4 regions of the Thalassotalea piscium genome follow, and region 4 is predicted to be linked to each of the others. Evidence: predicted binding sites of a transcription regulator. Region 4 holds the regulator's gene; each other region holds the start of a gene.

Evidence for each region. Region 4 encodes LexA, which represses DNA repair genes until DNA is damaged. Its sites were predicted from a motif close to TACTGTATNNNNATACAGTA; they were not measured.
Region 1: a site for LexA is predicted at 2,516-2,535, ahead of ruvC (crossover junction endodeoxyribonuclease RuvC). Genes of this name have one in related genera too.
Region 2: a site for LexA is predicted at 2,493-2,512, ahead of dinB (DNA polymerase IV). Genes of this name have one in related genera too.
Region 3: a site for LexA is predicted at 2,233-2,252, ahead of QUD79_RS01535 (DNA topoisomerase III). Genes of this name have one in related genera too.

What each region holds. Positions count from the first base shown of each region.
Region 1 covers NZ_AP027362.1:2,457,936-2,462,134, forward strand. The annotation lists gene ruvB (Holliday junction branch migration DNA helicase RuvB) at 31-1,041, opposite strand; gene ruvA (Holliday junction branch migration protein RuvA) at 1,075-1,692, opposite strand; gene ruvC (crossover junction endodeoxyribonuclease RuvC) at 1,776-2,303, opposite strand; gene aspS (aspartate--tRNA ligase) at 2,564-4,199, opposite strand, start outside.
Region 2 covers NZ_AP027362.1:1,078,021-1,082,219, forward strand. The annotation lists gene QUD79_RS04540 (FAD:protein FMN transferase) at 1-923, shown strand, start outside; gene nqrM ((Na+)-NQR maturation NqrM) at 952-1,170, shown strand; gene QUD79_RS04550 (HupE/UreJ family protein) at 1,257-2,375, opposite strand; gene dinB (DNA polymerase IV) at 2,532-3,602, shown strand.
Region 3 covers NZ_AP027362.1:380,664-384,862, reverse strand. The annotation lists gene QUD79_RS01550 (hypothetical protein) at 373-642, shown strand; gene QUD79_RS01545 (NnrS family protein) at 629-1,825, shown strand; gene QUD79_RS01540 (CCGSCS motif protein) at 1,905-2,069, shown strand; gene QUD79_RS01535 (DNA topoisomerase III) at 2,295-4,199, shown strand, end outside.
Region 4 covers NZ_AP027362.1:3,671,652-3,675,850, reverse strand. The annotation lists gene QUD79_RS16405 (PEP-CTERM sorting domain-containing protein) at 69-626, opposite strand; gene QUD79_RS16400 (hypothetical protein) at 854-1,126, opposite strand; gene QUD79_RS16395 (hypothetical protein) at 1,141-1,275, opposite strand; gene lexA (transcriptional repressor LexA) at 1,596-2,219, shown strand; gene coxB (cytochrome c oxidase subunit II) at 2,777-4,199, shown strand, end outside.

The DNA.
Region 1 (4,199 bases), 1.2 Mb from region 4:
CTCTAAAAGTTGTTGTTTGAAGTAAATAGTTTATTTTAGTTCAGGCTTATCTATACCAAAATGCAAGTAAGCTTTATCGGTAACAATACGCCCTCGTGGTGTTCGTTGTAAAAAGCCTTGCTGAATTAAAAAAGGTTCAAGTACGTCTTCAATTGTTTCGCGCTCTTCACCAATAGCAGCGGCAACGTTATCTAAGCCAACAGGACCTCCCATAAACTTGTCGATTATGGCGGTTAATAGTTTTCTATCCATAATGTCAAAGCCTTCATTATCAACTTCAAGCATACGTAAAGCATCAGCTGCAGTGCCCTGATTAACTACTCCTTGTGTTTTTACATCTGCAAAGTCTCTCACTCTGCGTAGTAAACGGTTGGCTATTCTTGGTGTACCTCTTGATCGCTTAGCTATTTCAAATGCACCTTGATCATCAATAGTTAAATTAAGAAAGTGTGCTGAACGATTAACGATATCTGTTAAGTCTTTACTATTATAAAATTCTAAACGCTGAACTATACCAAAGCGGTCACGCAACGGAGAAGTTAAAGCACCAGCCCTTGTAGTTGCTCCGATCAGAGTAAATGGGGGTAAATCAAGTTTTATTGAGCGTGCAGCAGGCCCTTCACCGATCATAATATCTAATTGGTAATCTTCCATCGCCGGGTATAATATTTCTTCAACTACAGGGCTTAACCGATGTATTTCATCAATAAAAAGCACATCATTTTCTTCTAAGTTCGTTAATAACGCAGCTAAGTCTCCAGCCTTTTCTAAAACTGGGCCCGAAGTAGTTCTAATGCTTACACCCATCTCATTGGCAACAATATTCGCCAATGTCGTTTTACCTAGCCCAGGAGGACCGAATATCAATAAATGATCTAATGGTTCACTGCGTTGCCTTGCCGCTTGAATAAAGATTTCCATTTGTGACTTTACATGATCTTGCCCTGTATAATCAGACAACATTTTAGGACGAATGGCACGGTCAACACTTTCATCTTCGATGGTCGCCACAGGTTGGATCAAACGATCAGCTTCAATCATAATTATTAATTAAACCTTTTAGTAAACATACTATTAAAGCATTGACTTTAGTGCATCACGGATCAAGTCTTCACTGTCCATACCTGCTTGAAAAACAGCCCTAATCGCTTTATCAGCTTGTGACTGATTGTACCCTAAAGAGATCAAGGCGTTAATCGCATCACCTTTAATGTTATTGGTCAATACCGGTTGTGAATTAGCGCTTGAAGAGTTAAGCGTAAACGTTGAAACACTTTCATCGGTATGCCAGTCTTTTATGCGATCGCGCATTTCAATTAATAATCGTTCTGCTGTTTTTTTGCCAACACCAGGAATTTTAACAATAGTGGTTAAGTCATCATGAACCACACAACTTACAAACTGCTCTGCTGACATACCAGACAATATGGCTAAACCTAATTTAGGACCAACGCCATTTACCTTAATTAGTAACCTAAATAGCTTACGCTCTGTTTTATTAGCAAAACCATAAAGTAATTGGGCATCTTCCCTAACAACAAAATGGGTAAATATTATTGCTTCTTGGTTAAGCTCAGGCAAAGCGTAAATACTTGTCATTGGCATAGTCACTTCATAACCAACGCCATTACATTCAATTAATATCTCTGGGGCTATTTTCTCAACCAGTAATCCACGTAAACGACCAATCAAAACAACAAACTCTTTGCAAAATAATAGGCTTAAGATAACACTAGATAAATATACAGTAAAGTAGAATTGTACATGGCTTTATTTTAACGTAATCGACCACGCACTGTTTTTTTCACCTGCCCTGACATTTTAACTAAAGAGTCATAACTATGCGCATGGCAAAGGGCTACGGCTAAAGCATCTGCGGCATCGGCTTGTGGTGTAGCGGGTAGTTTTAAAATAGTTTTAACCATGTGTTGTACCTGTGCTTTGTCTGCAGCACCCGTACCAACAACTGATTTTTTTATTTGCCTTGCTGAATACTCTGCAACAATAAGTTTTGCATTTGTGGCTGCTACAATAGCTGCGCCACGTGCTTGCCCTAACTTTAAGGCAGAATCGGGATTTTTTGCCATAAATACCTGCTCAATAGCAAACATGTTGGGGTTAAATTGCATTATAATTTCTGACACACCAGCAAAAATTGTTTGCAAACGGCCAGCTAGGTCGTCACCTGAGGCAATTGCTTTAATACAGCCGCTACCAAGGTAGGTAAACTTTCTACCTTGTTGCGCTATCACCCCGTAACCGGTTAAGCGAGAACCGGGATCTATCCCTAAAATAATACTCAAAGTTACCCTTAATTACATATGGTTTGATACCAATCTCACTAATTATTTGATCATTTCTACTGGTTAAAGCAATCAACTACTGCGTTATTTATTTTATAATTAGAACAACTAGTTATGAAAATAAATGCCTTGTATTTGACTGTTTTCACTGCGTATAAAATAGATCACTTAATTAATGAAACTGGTATGATACGTAAAAATGACATAAAAAATGCAGTTAAAGCATACACTTTAACTGCATTATCTTCATTAAACTATAACTACTTTTGTTCTTTAGCTACCGTTTGTATACCTAATTCAGCCAGTTGAGCAGGATTTGCTTTACCTGGAGCATTAGTTAACGGGCAAGCTGCCGTAGTTGTTTTAGGGAATGCCATAACGTCACGAATTGAACTCGCTCCTGTCATTAGCATCACTAAACGGTCTAAACCAAATGCTAAACCAGCATGCGGCGGCGCACCATATTGTAAAGCTTCAAGTAAGAAACCAAATTTTTCTTGCGCTTCTTCATCGCTAATACCGAGTATTCTAAACACAGCTGCTTGCATATCTTGCTTATGAATACGAACTGAACCACCACCTAATTCACAACCGTTCAATACCATGTCGTATGCATCAGACAACGCACCTACAGGGTTAGCTTCTAACTCTTGCGCTGTTAGATTAGTTGGCGCAGTAAACGGGTGATGAATCGCATGCATTTGACCATCAACTTCTTCAAACATTGGGAAGTCAACAACCCATAATGGCTTCCACTCTCCCTGAAGTAGGTCTAAGTCTTCTCCTAATTTAAGGCGCAATGCACCTAATGATTCAGTTACCACGTTGTAGGTATCTGAACCGAAGAAGATAATATCTCCTGTGTTAGCATTAGCACGTTCAAGTAATGCATTGACTGATTCTTCAGTTAAAAACTTTAAAATCGGCGATTGCAAGCCTTCAAGTCCAGCATCTCTGTCATTAACTTTAAGCCACGGCATACCTTTAGCGCCGTAAATTCCAACAAATTTGGTTAAATCGTCTAGATTTTTGCGTGAAAACTTAGCCGCGCCACCAGGGACACAAATAACTGAAACTCGCCCTTTTGCATCATTTGCAGGACCAGAGAATACTTTAAATTCAACATCTTTTAGAATATCAGCAACATCAACAATTTCTAATGGATTACGTAGATCAGGCTTATCAGAGCCAAAGCGTGTCATGGCTTCTGAATACGGCATACGTGGAAACTCACCTAAATCTACATTAAGTAACTGTTGAAATAATTCACGGATCATGGTTTCAGTAACTTCCATTACTTGATCAGAGCTCATGAATGAGGTTTCAATATCAATTTGGGTAAATTCAGGTTGACGATCGGCACGTAAATCTTCATCACGGAAACATTTTACGATCTGATAATAACGTTCCATCCCTGACATCATCAGTAACTGCTTAAACAGTTGCGGCGATTGAGGTAGAGCAAAAAATTGACCTTTATGGGTACGGCTTGGCACTAAATAATCGCGCGCGCCTTCAGGGGTCGCAGCTGTTAAAATTGGCGTTTCAATATCTAAAAAGCCTTGTTTTTCTAACGATGAGCGTACCGCCGAAGTTACTTTCGCACGAAAGCGTAAACGTTCAGTCATTTCAGCACGACGCAAATCTAAATAGCGATATTTTAAACGTTGCTCTTCAGAGTTTATTTGGTTGCTATCAAGAGGCAAAGGCGCCGATCTATTTAAAATAACAAGGTCTAATCCAAGCACTTCAATCGCACCTGTTTTCATGTCTTTATTAACTTGGCCTTCTGGGCGAGCTCTTACTTTGCCGCGAACCTGTACACAAAACTCATTACGTAAAGCGTTTGCTTTAGTAATTACATCTGGTAAGTCTGGATCATATACTACTTGTACT
Region 2 (4,199 bases), 1.3 Mb from region 4:
ATGGTAAAACTATGGGGACGACTTACAATATTAAAGTGATTGTCGATCATAATTCAGTCGACACAAAATACTTACAGCAGCATATTGATAAGTCGCTAAAACAACTAAATCAAGAAATGTCTACTTATATAGCTGATTCTGAGCTTTCACGATTTAATTCATCAACATCCTTAGAGCCTGTTGAAATATCAAAAGGGCTAGCTCGTGTTATAAGCGAAGCTTTCCGTATTGGTAAAATAAGTGGTGGTAAGCTTGATGTAACGGTCGGCCCTTTAGTTAACCTTTGGGGGTTTGGTCCAGAATATCGTCCAGAAACTGTACCATCAGATGACGAAATAGCAGAAGCTCGCTTACGTGTAGGGTTAGAAAAATTATCGTTAGAAGGTAATTTATTGAGTAAATCAAGTCCAGACTTATACGTTGACCTTTCTACTATTGCTAAAGGCTACGGTGTTGATATTGTTGCTGAGTTAATTGAACAAAATGGTATTAATGATTACTTGGTAGAAATAGGCGGAGAGATGCGCTTAAAAGGCTTTAAGCACACCGGAGAGCTTTGGCATGTTGCGATTGAGAAACCCGTAAGTACAGATCGTGTTGTACAGCAAATTATTGTGCCTAAAAATAATGCGGTAGCGACATCTGGTGACTACCGTAATTATTATGAAGTTGATGGTAAACGATTCTCCCACATTATAGATCCTGACACTGGGAAGCCTATTAACCATAAACTGGTTTCTATTACCGTTATTCACCCTTCCTCGATGACTGCAGACGGTTTATCTACTGCGATGATGGTAATGGGTGAAGAAAAAGCACTCGCTTTTGCAGAGCAGCATGAGCTAGCCGTTTATATGATCTTGAAAACAGAAAGTGGCTTTGTTGAACAAAGCACTGTAAAATTCATGCAGTACTTAAAGTAATTGTCGGTATTTAATATAAAGGTTTAAGATGACTATTTTCTTATTAACACTAGGTTTTTTCTTAGTGATCGCAGTTGCAATGGCAATTGGCTATATTATTCAAAATAAAACGCTTGCAGGTAGTTGTGGTGGTTTAGGCTCATTAGGCATAGAAAAAGCCTGTGACTGCGATAACCCTTGCGAAAAACGTCAAGAAAGAGAGCGTTTAGCGGCTGAGAAAGAACGAATAAGTATTAAAAATATTTAACCCTAGCGTTTGTGGGTAAACTTATAAATATAAAGCCGCTAACTAGCGGCTTTATTAATTGTGCAAATTAATATAAATAATAACAGCTAAATAATGCGTTCAATAAACCAATATAAACCAACGATAGCGATTAATAAACTTAATGGCAAAACGATACGTTTATGATACCAGTCTTTTTTATAAAACCAGCCAAGTAAGGCAAAAGCGACAAGTACAACGCTAAGCTGTCCTATTTCAACACCAATATTAAAGGCAACTAAGCTAGTAACAAACTGCTCTTTTTGTAAGCCAAGTGCTAGTAATACAGAAGCAAAGCCAAGACCGTGTAATAGCCCAAAAGCAAAAATTAAAGGTAAACGCCATCGACTTATTTGTTGCTGATAAATATTTTCAACGGCCACGTAAGCGATAGATAAGGCAATTAAAGGCTCAACAATATTGCTTGGTAGATTAATGACATTGTAAATGCCTAAAGCCAAGGTAATGGTATGAGCAAGGGTAAACACACTTATTTGCCAAAGTAGTGTTGAGGTTTTTCGTGCTAATAAAAAAAGTGCTAATACAAAGAGAATATGATCTAAGCCTTTAGGCACAATGTGAACATAGCCTTGATACAAATATTGCATAAAAGTCTCTAACCTATTTATCTTTATAGCATTATTAGCTATATCGTTTATTGCTATTTTCGCACTAAGGCTATTCATCGTTACAAGATCCTTACTGGGCTTAGCAACAGTGAGTACAACATTACCTAATTCAGGTGCAAAACGAACAGCTAGGTGCTTAGTTGCAGGAGGTATAGTGCCTGTTGAAGATAGTGAAAAAGTATAAGTATTATATGCTGTTAACATTGATTTAAACTCGGCCACGCTAAGGCCTGAGAATACATTTAAAGCCATTTTATTATCATCAAAGTAAATGTAACTATTTTGTTGAATTGACTGTCTAATTTTATCAAGTAATCGCTTTAACTCTATTAACGATAATGCTGAAAGTTTATTGATTAGCGCTGCATCGCTCCCTTGGTAATTGAGCGTGTCTTTTGCCAGATGAAAGGTATCTACCTCAATGATTAACTGGTATTGATGATCTGGCAGGATATTCAGTTGGGCATTTATGTTGTCTAGTGTATGAGCTTGTAAATTAACGGTAACTAATACCAATAATAAATATAACCAACGAAATAAATAATAATTTTTAAACATAAGAGTTAAGCTCGTTTGGATCTGTTGAACTTTGTGTTTAGAGGCTAATACAAATTAACTGATCGCACGAGTAAAGTGAAGTTATCTTTAGCATTGATCTTTGTAATTATAAAGGTAAACTGTATTTATATACAGTTTATTTCCGTTGCTATTATTATGAGTGCATTACGTAAAATAATACATGTAGATATGGATGCTTTTTATGTTTCTGTTGAAATTAGAGATAAGCCTGAATTAGCACAAAAACCAGTCGCAGTTGGGGGTAAAGCTAACTCGAGAGGGGTATTGTCTACCTGTAACTATATCGCACGAAAATATGGTGTTCGTTCAGCTATGCCCAACAGTGTGGCATTGAGAAAGTGCCCTGATCTTATTATTTTACCTGGGCGCATGGAAGTATATAAGTCTATAAGCGCCCAGCTCCGATCTATTTTCTTAAGATATACTGATAAGATAGAGCCTCTTTCTCTTGATGAAGCTTATCTTGATGTAACTCATTGCACGTTATTTAATGGTTCTGCAACCTTAATTGCTCAAGATATTAGGCATTCTATATTTACTGAGCTTAACTTAACCGCTTCGGCAGGTATTGCTCCAGTTAAGTTTTTGGCTAAGGTTGCTTCTGATCTAAATAAGCCAAATGGTCAGTTTGTTATTACACCTAACGACATTTCCGATTTTATTAAAAATATGCCACTGAACAAAATACCGGGTGTAGGAAAAGTTACTTTTGAAAAGCTCAAAGCTAATGGCTTTGAGACAGGTAAAGATATCATTAAAGCGCAAGAGCACGTATTAGTAAGCCAGTTTGGAAGACTAGGAGTGTCGTTATGGCAAAAGTGCCATGGTATTGATAATCGAGAAGTAGAGGTAACAAGAGTACGAAAATCGGTAGGGGTAGAGCGTACCTTTGCACAAGATGTTTGTGACTTTGAACAGTTAAGTCAATTTATGCATACAACATTAATACCTGAACTTAAAAGGCGCGCAAATGGTTATATTAATACAAGAGAAATTAGTAAATTAGGTGTAAAAGTAAAGTTTAAAGACTTTCAGCAAACCACCAAAGAATTTAAATTTCAACATTATGATAGCGACATTTTTACGGCGTTATTGAAAGAAGCGATTAGTAGAGGTAATGGCAAAGCAGTTAGGCTTTTAGGGGTTCATATTGGTTTGGGCGATGAAACTAAAGAGCTACAGCAAATAGCGTTTGAACTTGGCTAATAACATCACTTGAGTGTTATGCCGTCAGAAATAATAGGGTTGCTAATCTTTTGTAGTTCGGTATTTTTGCCGTCAAATGTCATGGTTGTTGAAAGTCTGAGTTACAAAACATCTTTGATGGGCTAAAGCCCAACCTACAAAGTAAGTATATTGTAGGTCGGCGTTTACGCCGTCAAAACAAAACATGCTTATCAATCAACTTAACATATCGTAATACTTGATGGGCTTATGGGCAATTACTCCTGCATTACCGTACTACCGTCATCTTTGATGGGCTAAAGCCCAACCTACAAAAATAGTTCTTCTAAAAACTGTAGGTCGGCGTTTACGCCGTCAAAACAAAACATGCTTATCAATCAACTTAACATACCGTAATACTTGATGGGCTTATGGGCAATTACTCCTGCATTACCGTACTACCGTCATCTTTGATGGGCTAAAGCCCAACCTACAAAAATAGTTCTTCTAAAAACTGTAGGTCGGCGTTTACGCCGTCAAAACAAAACATGCTTATCAATCAACTTAACATACCGTAATACTTGATGGGCTTATCGACAATTGCTCCTGCATTACCGTACTACCGTCATCCGTGACAGC
Region 3 (4,199 bases), 610 kb from region 4:
AAACCAAACCTTATTAGAGCTCACCATAAAAACCATTAAATTCAAAAGCATAAAATATAAAATTTGAAAGTCAGATATTTTTATAAAACTGTAGCCCAAATAACTTTCTCTAGCCGCTATCCGTGTCATTTAGACATTAAAATAAAGTCAAAATGACACCTTTTAGTTATAACTACTCATCCAAAAAACAATAAGTCACTGATAATTAAGTGTAAATTATTCTGGCATGCTTTGTGTATTGTTACTATAAAGTAGAAATTCTTATGAGTTTTGATGTTATTTCTAACCCTTTAAGGCCAATTATCGATGCGAATCTTCAAAGCAAGCCTAGCGCTAATTAACACTTTATTTTCTCTGTTAGCGGAGTAAACAATGCTTAAACCTATGCCTTTACTCAATCAAGTAATCCATTATGGTCGCTACCTGTTAATTTTCTCGTTTATCGGGTTTATTAGTTGCTTACTGATTAGTTATCCATACGCAGAGTATTTTTCTATTGGGGTACAAGTCAGTGCACATATTTTAACAATTGTTTTAGCTGGCATATTTAAATTAACTGTTGTTGCTTTAATGGCAGCTACAAAAGAATTGAACGCTGACAGTGCCAGCACAAAAGCTAAGGATGTTTATGCTACAGCCTGAAGTGTTAAGCAAAGAATTATCAATTATGCCTTTTTTTAGACTAGCATTTAGGCCATTTTTCTTATTACCTGTATTGCTTTCGATACTCTCATTAATTGTTTGGCTAGCTGTTATTAATGGCGCTATAACATGGAAGGGAGGTATCGCAGTTAATAACTGGCACGGTCATGAGATGGTATTCGGCTTTGCCGCTAGTATTGTTATTGGTTTTTTACTGACTGCAGCACAAACATGGACAGGGGTTCGAAGCATACATGGCTGGAATTTAGCCCTTTTAGTGTTATGTTGGCTGGTTGCACGTATTGCTTTTATCAGTAACTCACCTGCAATATTGATAATAGGAATGATAGCCCAATTAATATGGTGGGCTGTTTCTGTTGCCTACCTCAGCTATATGCTTATTAAGTCAAACAATGGTCGTAATCTAGTTTTTATTCCATTGTTACTACTATTAGCAACGTTAAACGCAACAATGCTATATGCTAGCATTACTTACAATATTTCTTTTGCAAGCCACTTAGCTTATCTAGCCGTACTTATGATCACAGCTGTTGTTACTATTTTAGGTGGTCGAGTCATTCCATTCTTTACAACTCGCGCCTTAAACTTACCCGCAATAAATGCAAAGCTTTTTTTAGAACGATTTATGGCCATTGTAATGGCATTAACCATTGCATGTTTTGCACTAAGTTACTGGTTTAATCTTTCGGTTGTATTACCGGTATTATTTTTAATTGCAGGAGCTTGCCAAATTGCCCGTATGGCGAACTGGCGAACTTTATCAACCCTAAAAACACCATTGTTATGGTCATTACATTTTGCCTATTTAAACATGGGCATTGGCTATGTAGCCTTAGGTAGCAGCTATTATTTTAATGTGATCAGTTTCTCCGCAGCCCTGCATATTATTACCGTAGGTACAATAGGTACTATGACACTAGCCATGATGTCGCGCGTATCGTTAGGCCATACGGCTAGATCATTACAAAGTAATGGATGGGTTAACCTCTCATTTGCTGTGCTGTTAATTGCCACCTTACTACGCTTTATTTTACCATTATTTAATTTGTCATCTTTAGGCTACTTGCTTGCTGGTATCGGCTGGGCATTGGGCTTTGGAATATTCCTTATTTATTACACACCTATTTTACTTAAGGCACGAACCGATGGCCGAAGTGGTTAACCAACAACTAATCAATTTCAGTCATCATCGCTGAAGACTGAATAACATAAATATTTAACATCAAAAAAGAGGATACATTATGTTTAGCTTTTTAAACCCAACAAAGACTAAAAAAGAATTAGCACCAGAGCAATTCACACCAAGCGATGCAGAGCATAAACAAGCCGTTGAACAAAAAGTTGAAAAAGAAAAGCCCGTTCACGGTGAAGATGGCGTTTGTTGCGGTGGTTGTGGCGGACAATAACTCAAAAGTAGTTATCTCAATTACTGCCAGCGGTAGGGTCTGATTATGGGGAGCAACCACACGAAACAGACGCCGCCCTGTATAAGTACCAAACAAACTGTTGCAAAAACAACTGTTAAAGATCAACAGGCTCTAGTATTGATTCATTAGTTTTGCTGCTTTGAACTGGATATATAAACAGTGTTTGGTTAAACTAGTCATTAGTTTAACCAATTAGCGCTTTACATGAATTTATATATTGCTGAAAAGCCCAGTTTAGGGCGTGCTATTGCCGATGCACTGCCTAAGCCTCACAAGAAGCAACAAGGCTATATTGAAGTTGGCAACGGTGATATTGTTACTTGGTGCATAGGCCATATTCTCGAGCAAGTTGAGCCTGATGCATATGATCCAAAGTATAAAAAATGGCAACTTGACCATCTACCTATCATTCCAGAACAATGGCAACTCAAGCCTAAATACAAAACTAAAGGGCAACTTGCTGTTATTCGCACACTGGTAAAAAAAGCAACGCGCTTAATTCATGCTGGTGACCCAGACCGTGAAGGACAACTGTTAATTGATGAAGTCATCGACTATCTCAAAGTAAGTGCTGCTAAAAAGAAAAGTGCTCAGCGCTTATTAGTAAGCGATTTAAACGTGTCTGCCGTGCAAAGATCGTTAAAACAGCTTAAATCTAACCAAGCGTTTATCCCACTTTCAATTTCGGCATTAGCTCGCAGCCGAGCTGATTGGTTATACGGCATTAACCTAACCAGAGCGTATACGTTACAAGGCGCAAAAGTAGGTTATCAGGGGGTCTTATCTGTAGGCCGTGTACAAACACCTATTTTAGGTTTAGTCGTAGCGCGCGATCTAGAAATTGAAAACTTTGTTGCTAAACCTTTTTATCAAGTGAGTGCCGATATCGTCACCCCAAATAATGAAACGTTTACCGCTCTGTGGCAACCAAGTGAAGCTTGTCAACCTTATATGGACGAAGAAGGACGCGTATTGTTGCAGAGCCTAGCTGAAAATGTAATCAAACGCGTAACCGATCAGCCTGCCCATGTAGTAGAAACAAAAAATGAGGAAAAAAAGCAACAACCGCCGCTACCATTTAACTTATCTACACTACAAATAGAAGCAGCGAAACAGTTTTCTATGAATGCAAAATTAGTGCTCGATGTTTGTCAGGCATTGTATGAGAAGCATAAATTAATTACCTACCCTCGTTCGGACTGCCGTTACCTACCTAATGATCAACACCAACAAGCACAAGGCATTATAAATCATATTGCGAGTTCCAATTCACCATTAGCAGAAGGTGCCAGTAATGCTAATGCTCAATTAAAAAGCTTTGCGTGGAACGACAAAAAAATAACCGCTCACCATGCGATTATCCCGACAGAAAAATCGGCTAAGAACATTACCCTTAACAGTTTTGAAAGCAATGTATATCAGTTAATCTCTCGCCAATACCTTGCCCAGTTTTATCCTGTGTATCGCTATTCTCACCGAAAGATATCACTAAAAATAGCCGGCGGATTATTTAATGCTAGTGCTAATGTACCAATTCAAATTGGTTGGAAATGCTTATATAAAAAGTCGACTAATGCAGCTGCTGAGGATAGTAAGCAACAACATTTACCTGATGTTAAACAAGGTGAAACATTGCATTGCTTGAAAGGAAATTTATTAGAAAAGCTAACACAATGCCCTGCAGCATTTACCGACGCAACATTATTAGCCGCAATGACAGGCATTAACCGCTTTGTGACTGATAAAGTACTAAAGGCAGTATTAAAAGACACTGATGGCTTAGGCACTGAGGCTACACGCGCAGGCATTATTGATTTGCTGTTTAAGCGCTGCTACTTACAACGCCAAGGTAAAAAGATACATGCCACAGATGTTGGTAAAGGCTTAATAAATGCGCTACCTGAACAATGCACAAAACCTGACATGACAGCTCAATGGGAAGCTTCATTAAATGCCATAGGTGAACAAGCAACAAGCTATCAACAATTTATGACCCCCTTGAATGAGACATTAATTCAATTGATTGCTAGTGCTTCAAGCCAACTACCAACGAGCTTACAAGGAGTGAAATCGACTCAAAAGCCGGCGTATAAAAAACGCTGGAAAGCG
Region 4 (4,199 bases):
ACAAAGCAATTACTTTATTAAGAAATTAAAAGGGATCCCTAAAAGGTAACCCCTTTTATAATATTGCATTACGGTTGTATTTTACGTCGTAAACTTAAGCCTAGAACACCTAAAGCGAAAATAGCAAGTGTAGAAGGTTCAGGTACGGTAGAGACATTACCGGCTTCATAAGTACTTTGGCCGACTGTTACAGTAAGGTTTTCAATAAAATAGCCTGCAGAGTTTGTAAAGTTAGCGGCAGTATCTCCAAAAATAACATTAAAACCAAAATTACCACGTGGTGCACCTGTGCCAACACCTGCCGTAGGGCCGATTGGACCATTAAATAGCGTAATATTATTTGAAAAATCAGCAAGAGATACATTTGCGCCATCTTTTTGGAGATATTGATTCACTCTACCGCCTGTTCCAGAATCAAATAACCAATCAAAATTACTACTTGGGCCAAACTCAAAAATTTTCCATTCTAGTCGTGTTTGAAAGTTAGTGCCCATATACGCATTTTCTGAAGAAATTACCGCATAGTTTGAACCATCTGTAACCCACATATTTAAATAAGGATGATTACCTACAGCATTGGGATCAGTTGTCCAATTAGTACTAGGGTGTTGATCTTTGCTGTACATTTTTGCAGCGATGTATTTGGTGTTTATACAAGGCTGAACTTATGTAATGGGGTTGTTCCCCATAAATAAGTGAAAACGCCGTAGAAAAACCAAAGAGGCGCTGTCCTACGGATACGTTTAAACATGATTTACTTTTCGTTCTAGCTCATTTATGTAGAATACTACACTTTATTTGCTACGCCTCAATTAAATCATGTTTAATTCGTACAAAATTTGTACTCGAAAGTTCAACACGCCCTAGTAAAAGAGTTAATTTGAAAGCCGTTAAAAGCATTTGTTCCATAACCTACTTTTTGTCCGCCCCTTGGAGTTATGGCATGAAAGCCGTCACCAGCGGCATTTTCAGTGATCATTAAATCACTATCGTAGGGGGCTGATATTGTGCCATTTGCATTACGAATTTTAAATGTTTCAAAATCAATAATGGTCGCTGTAGCGCTAAGCGATAAGCTAAGGACTAGAAGGGTTAAAAGTGGTCTAAATAATTTTGCAATTATCATATTGTGCTCCAAAGTTATATTTTAAACTGTGTAATACCAGTTTCATTAGTTAAGTGATCTATTTTATACGCAGTGAAAATAGTCAAATACAAGGCCTTTATTTTCATAACTAGTTGTTCAGGACAATAATGCTGCTGCATTGTCCACATAAGCTACATCCATGTAGCGATAATTATAAAATAAATAACGCAGTAGTTGACTGTTTTAGCCAGTAGAAATCATCATATAATTAGTGAGATTGGTATAATGGGCAACCTAATACGAGGGCAAGTTACAGCGTCTTACTAAGCTATTTCTATACCAATAGGTAAACATCAATACATTCAATAGCCTATTTATTCTACTGAGAAGCAGAAATAATAAGTGTAAAGAATACTGACAAATTTAATGAGTGTTAAAAGAGCACTTGTGTTTATTAACAGTCTGTATACAATAACAGTATTACTGTGCAGAAATACAGGAAACTGTTATGACCGAGCTACGCCCTTTAACATCAAGACAACAACAGATTTTTGACTTGATTAAAGAAAAAATATCAGACACTGGTATGCCGCCAACGCGTGCTGAAATTGCTAATTTCTTTGGTTTTAAATCAGCTAATGCAGCAGAAGAACATTTAAAAGCGCTTGCTAAAAAAGGCTATATAGAGATGTTACCAGGTACGTCTCGTGGTATTCGATTAGCCGAAGAGTTTAATGAAGATGCTGGTTTGCCATTAATTGGACGAGTAGCTGCAGGCGAGCCTATTCTTGCTCAAGAGCATGTTGAAGAACACTACAAAATAGATGGTAATTTATTTCATCCTAGTGCTGATTATTTATTAAGGGTTAGCGGCGAGAGTATGAAAGATATAGGCATTTTCGATGGTGACTTACTTGCCGTTCATCAAACAACAGATGTACATAATGGCCAAGTAATTGTTGCTCGAGTTGAGAGTGATGTAACGGTTAAGCGTTTTAAGCGTGAAGGTAATATTGTTTACTTACATGCTGAAAATGCAGATTTTTCGCCAATTAAAGTTGATTTAACTACGCAGCACTTTAATGTTGAAGGTGTTGCTGTAGGTGTCATTCGCTCAGCCGACTGGATGTAACATCAGAACATACAAACCTTACTGATTTAACAGGCTTTTATATAACTAAACTTAATAAAAGCCTGCTTTTTATATGATATTCCCACCAAAAAGCCAAACATCTACATTTTATCTTTTATATTAAACAAATTTGATTAACCAGAGTGTTTTTTGTACAAAATATACACAGTGTCACTTTGTTGTTATAAAAAATAATTTTATTTGATTGTTTAAAACTCGAACAATTAATGCAGGCCATGCATAACAAGGGTTTTGTTGTTTTAGAGTTAGTACTCTATTGTTGTAAAAGACCTTTTTATAAAATCTTTGTAGATTTTTGATTTGACGTAGATCAACTTTTAAGTAATTCTAGAGTAGAAAATAACCAAAAATAATAATAAGGCGAATTTTAAGGTGATTAAAAATTCGTCAAACAATAACTACAATAAATAATAGAAACTAATGCATTAGATCTGAGTATTACTGTGTAGCACGGTTTTTAACCTGGAGAGGTGAGGAGATGTCGAGTGAAAAGACGTAACCTAGGTTGGCTGTTACTGGGCGTGTTAACCCCTAGTATGGCTTGGGCAGAAAAAAAACTAAATCTAACAGAGGGTGTTACAGATATAAGTAAAGAAGTTTATGACTTACATATGCTTGCTCTTTATATTTGTACGGTTATTGGTGTAATAGTCTTCGGCCTGATGATTTGGTCAATGATATTTCACCGTAAATCTAAAGGCTTTAAGCCAGCAACGTTCCATGAAAGCACAAAGGTCGAAGTTCTTTGGACCGTTATTCCCATAATAATCCTTATTGCTATGGCAGTTCCTGCAACAAAAACACTTATTTCAATGGAAAACAATGATGACTCGGATCTCACTATTCAGGTAACGGGTTCTCAATGGAAATGGCATTATAAGTATTTTGACCAAGACATTGAATTCTATTCCATTTTATCAACACCTAGAGCGCAATACGAAAACCAAAGCGGCGAAGTTGAAGCTAAAGGTGAGCATTATCTACTTGAGGTAGATAAACATCTAGTGATCCCTATCAATAAAAAAGTGCGCTTCTTAGTCACGTCAGACGATGTAATACATGCGTGGTGGGTGCCAGACTTTGCGGTTAAACAAGATGCTAACCCCGGCTTTATTAATGAAGCATGGGCAATAGTAAATGAACCCGGTATTTATCGCGGCCAGTGTGCTGAGCTTTGTGGTAAAGATCATGGTTTTATGCCCATAGTGGTTGAAGCAAAATCTGAAGAAGACTTTGCTGTTTGGTTAGAAGAGCAACACCAGTTGAAAGCTGATGCTAAAGCAGCTGAAGCAGCTTCACTAAATGCGTCATTGAGTAAAGATGAATTAATGCAAATTGGTGAGCAAACCTATATTGCTCATTGTGCTGCTTGTCATCAACCAACAGGTATGGGTTTACCTCCTGCTTTTCCTGCACTTAAAGGTAGTGAATTTACAACATCGGGTAGCATTGAAGATCATATAGATATTGTTGTTCATGGCCGTTCAGGTACCGGTATGCAAGGTTATGGAAAGTTACTTAGTTTGAAAGAAATTGCTGCAGTGGTTACTTATGAGCGTAATGCTTGGGGTAATGATACCGGTGATTTAATACAAGCGGCTGATGTTAAGGCATTATCAGGCAGTGATAATTCAGCCAAAGTTACTGACACAGTTGAGGAAGTTGCTAACGACTTGGAAGCCTTAGCTGCAGATAAGCCAAGTGAAGATTTAACAAAAGAATATACATTAAATGAGTTGGTTGCCATGGGTGAACGAGTATACAACACATCATGCGCGGCATGTCATCAACCCACCGGAGCTGGATTACCGCCAGCCTTTCCAAGCTTAATTGGTAGCCCAATTATAATGGGTGATGTAAGTGCTCATATTGATATGGTTTACAATGGAAGTAAGAAAAACCCAGCGATGGCTGCTTTTAAAGGGTCATTATCTAAAACTGATATTGCTGCAGTAATTA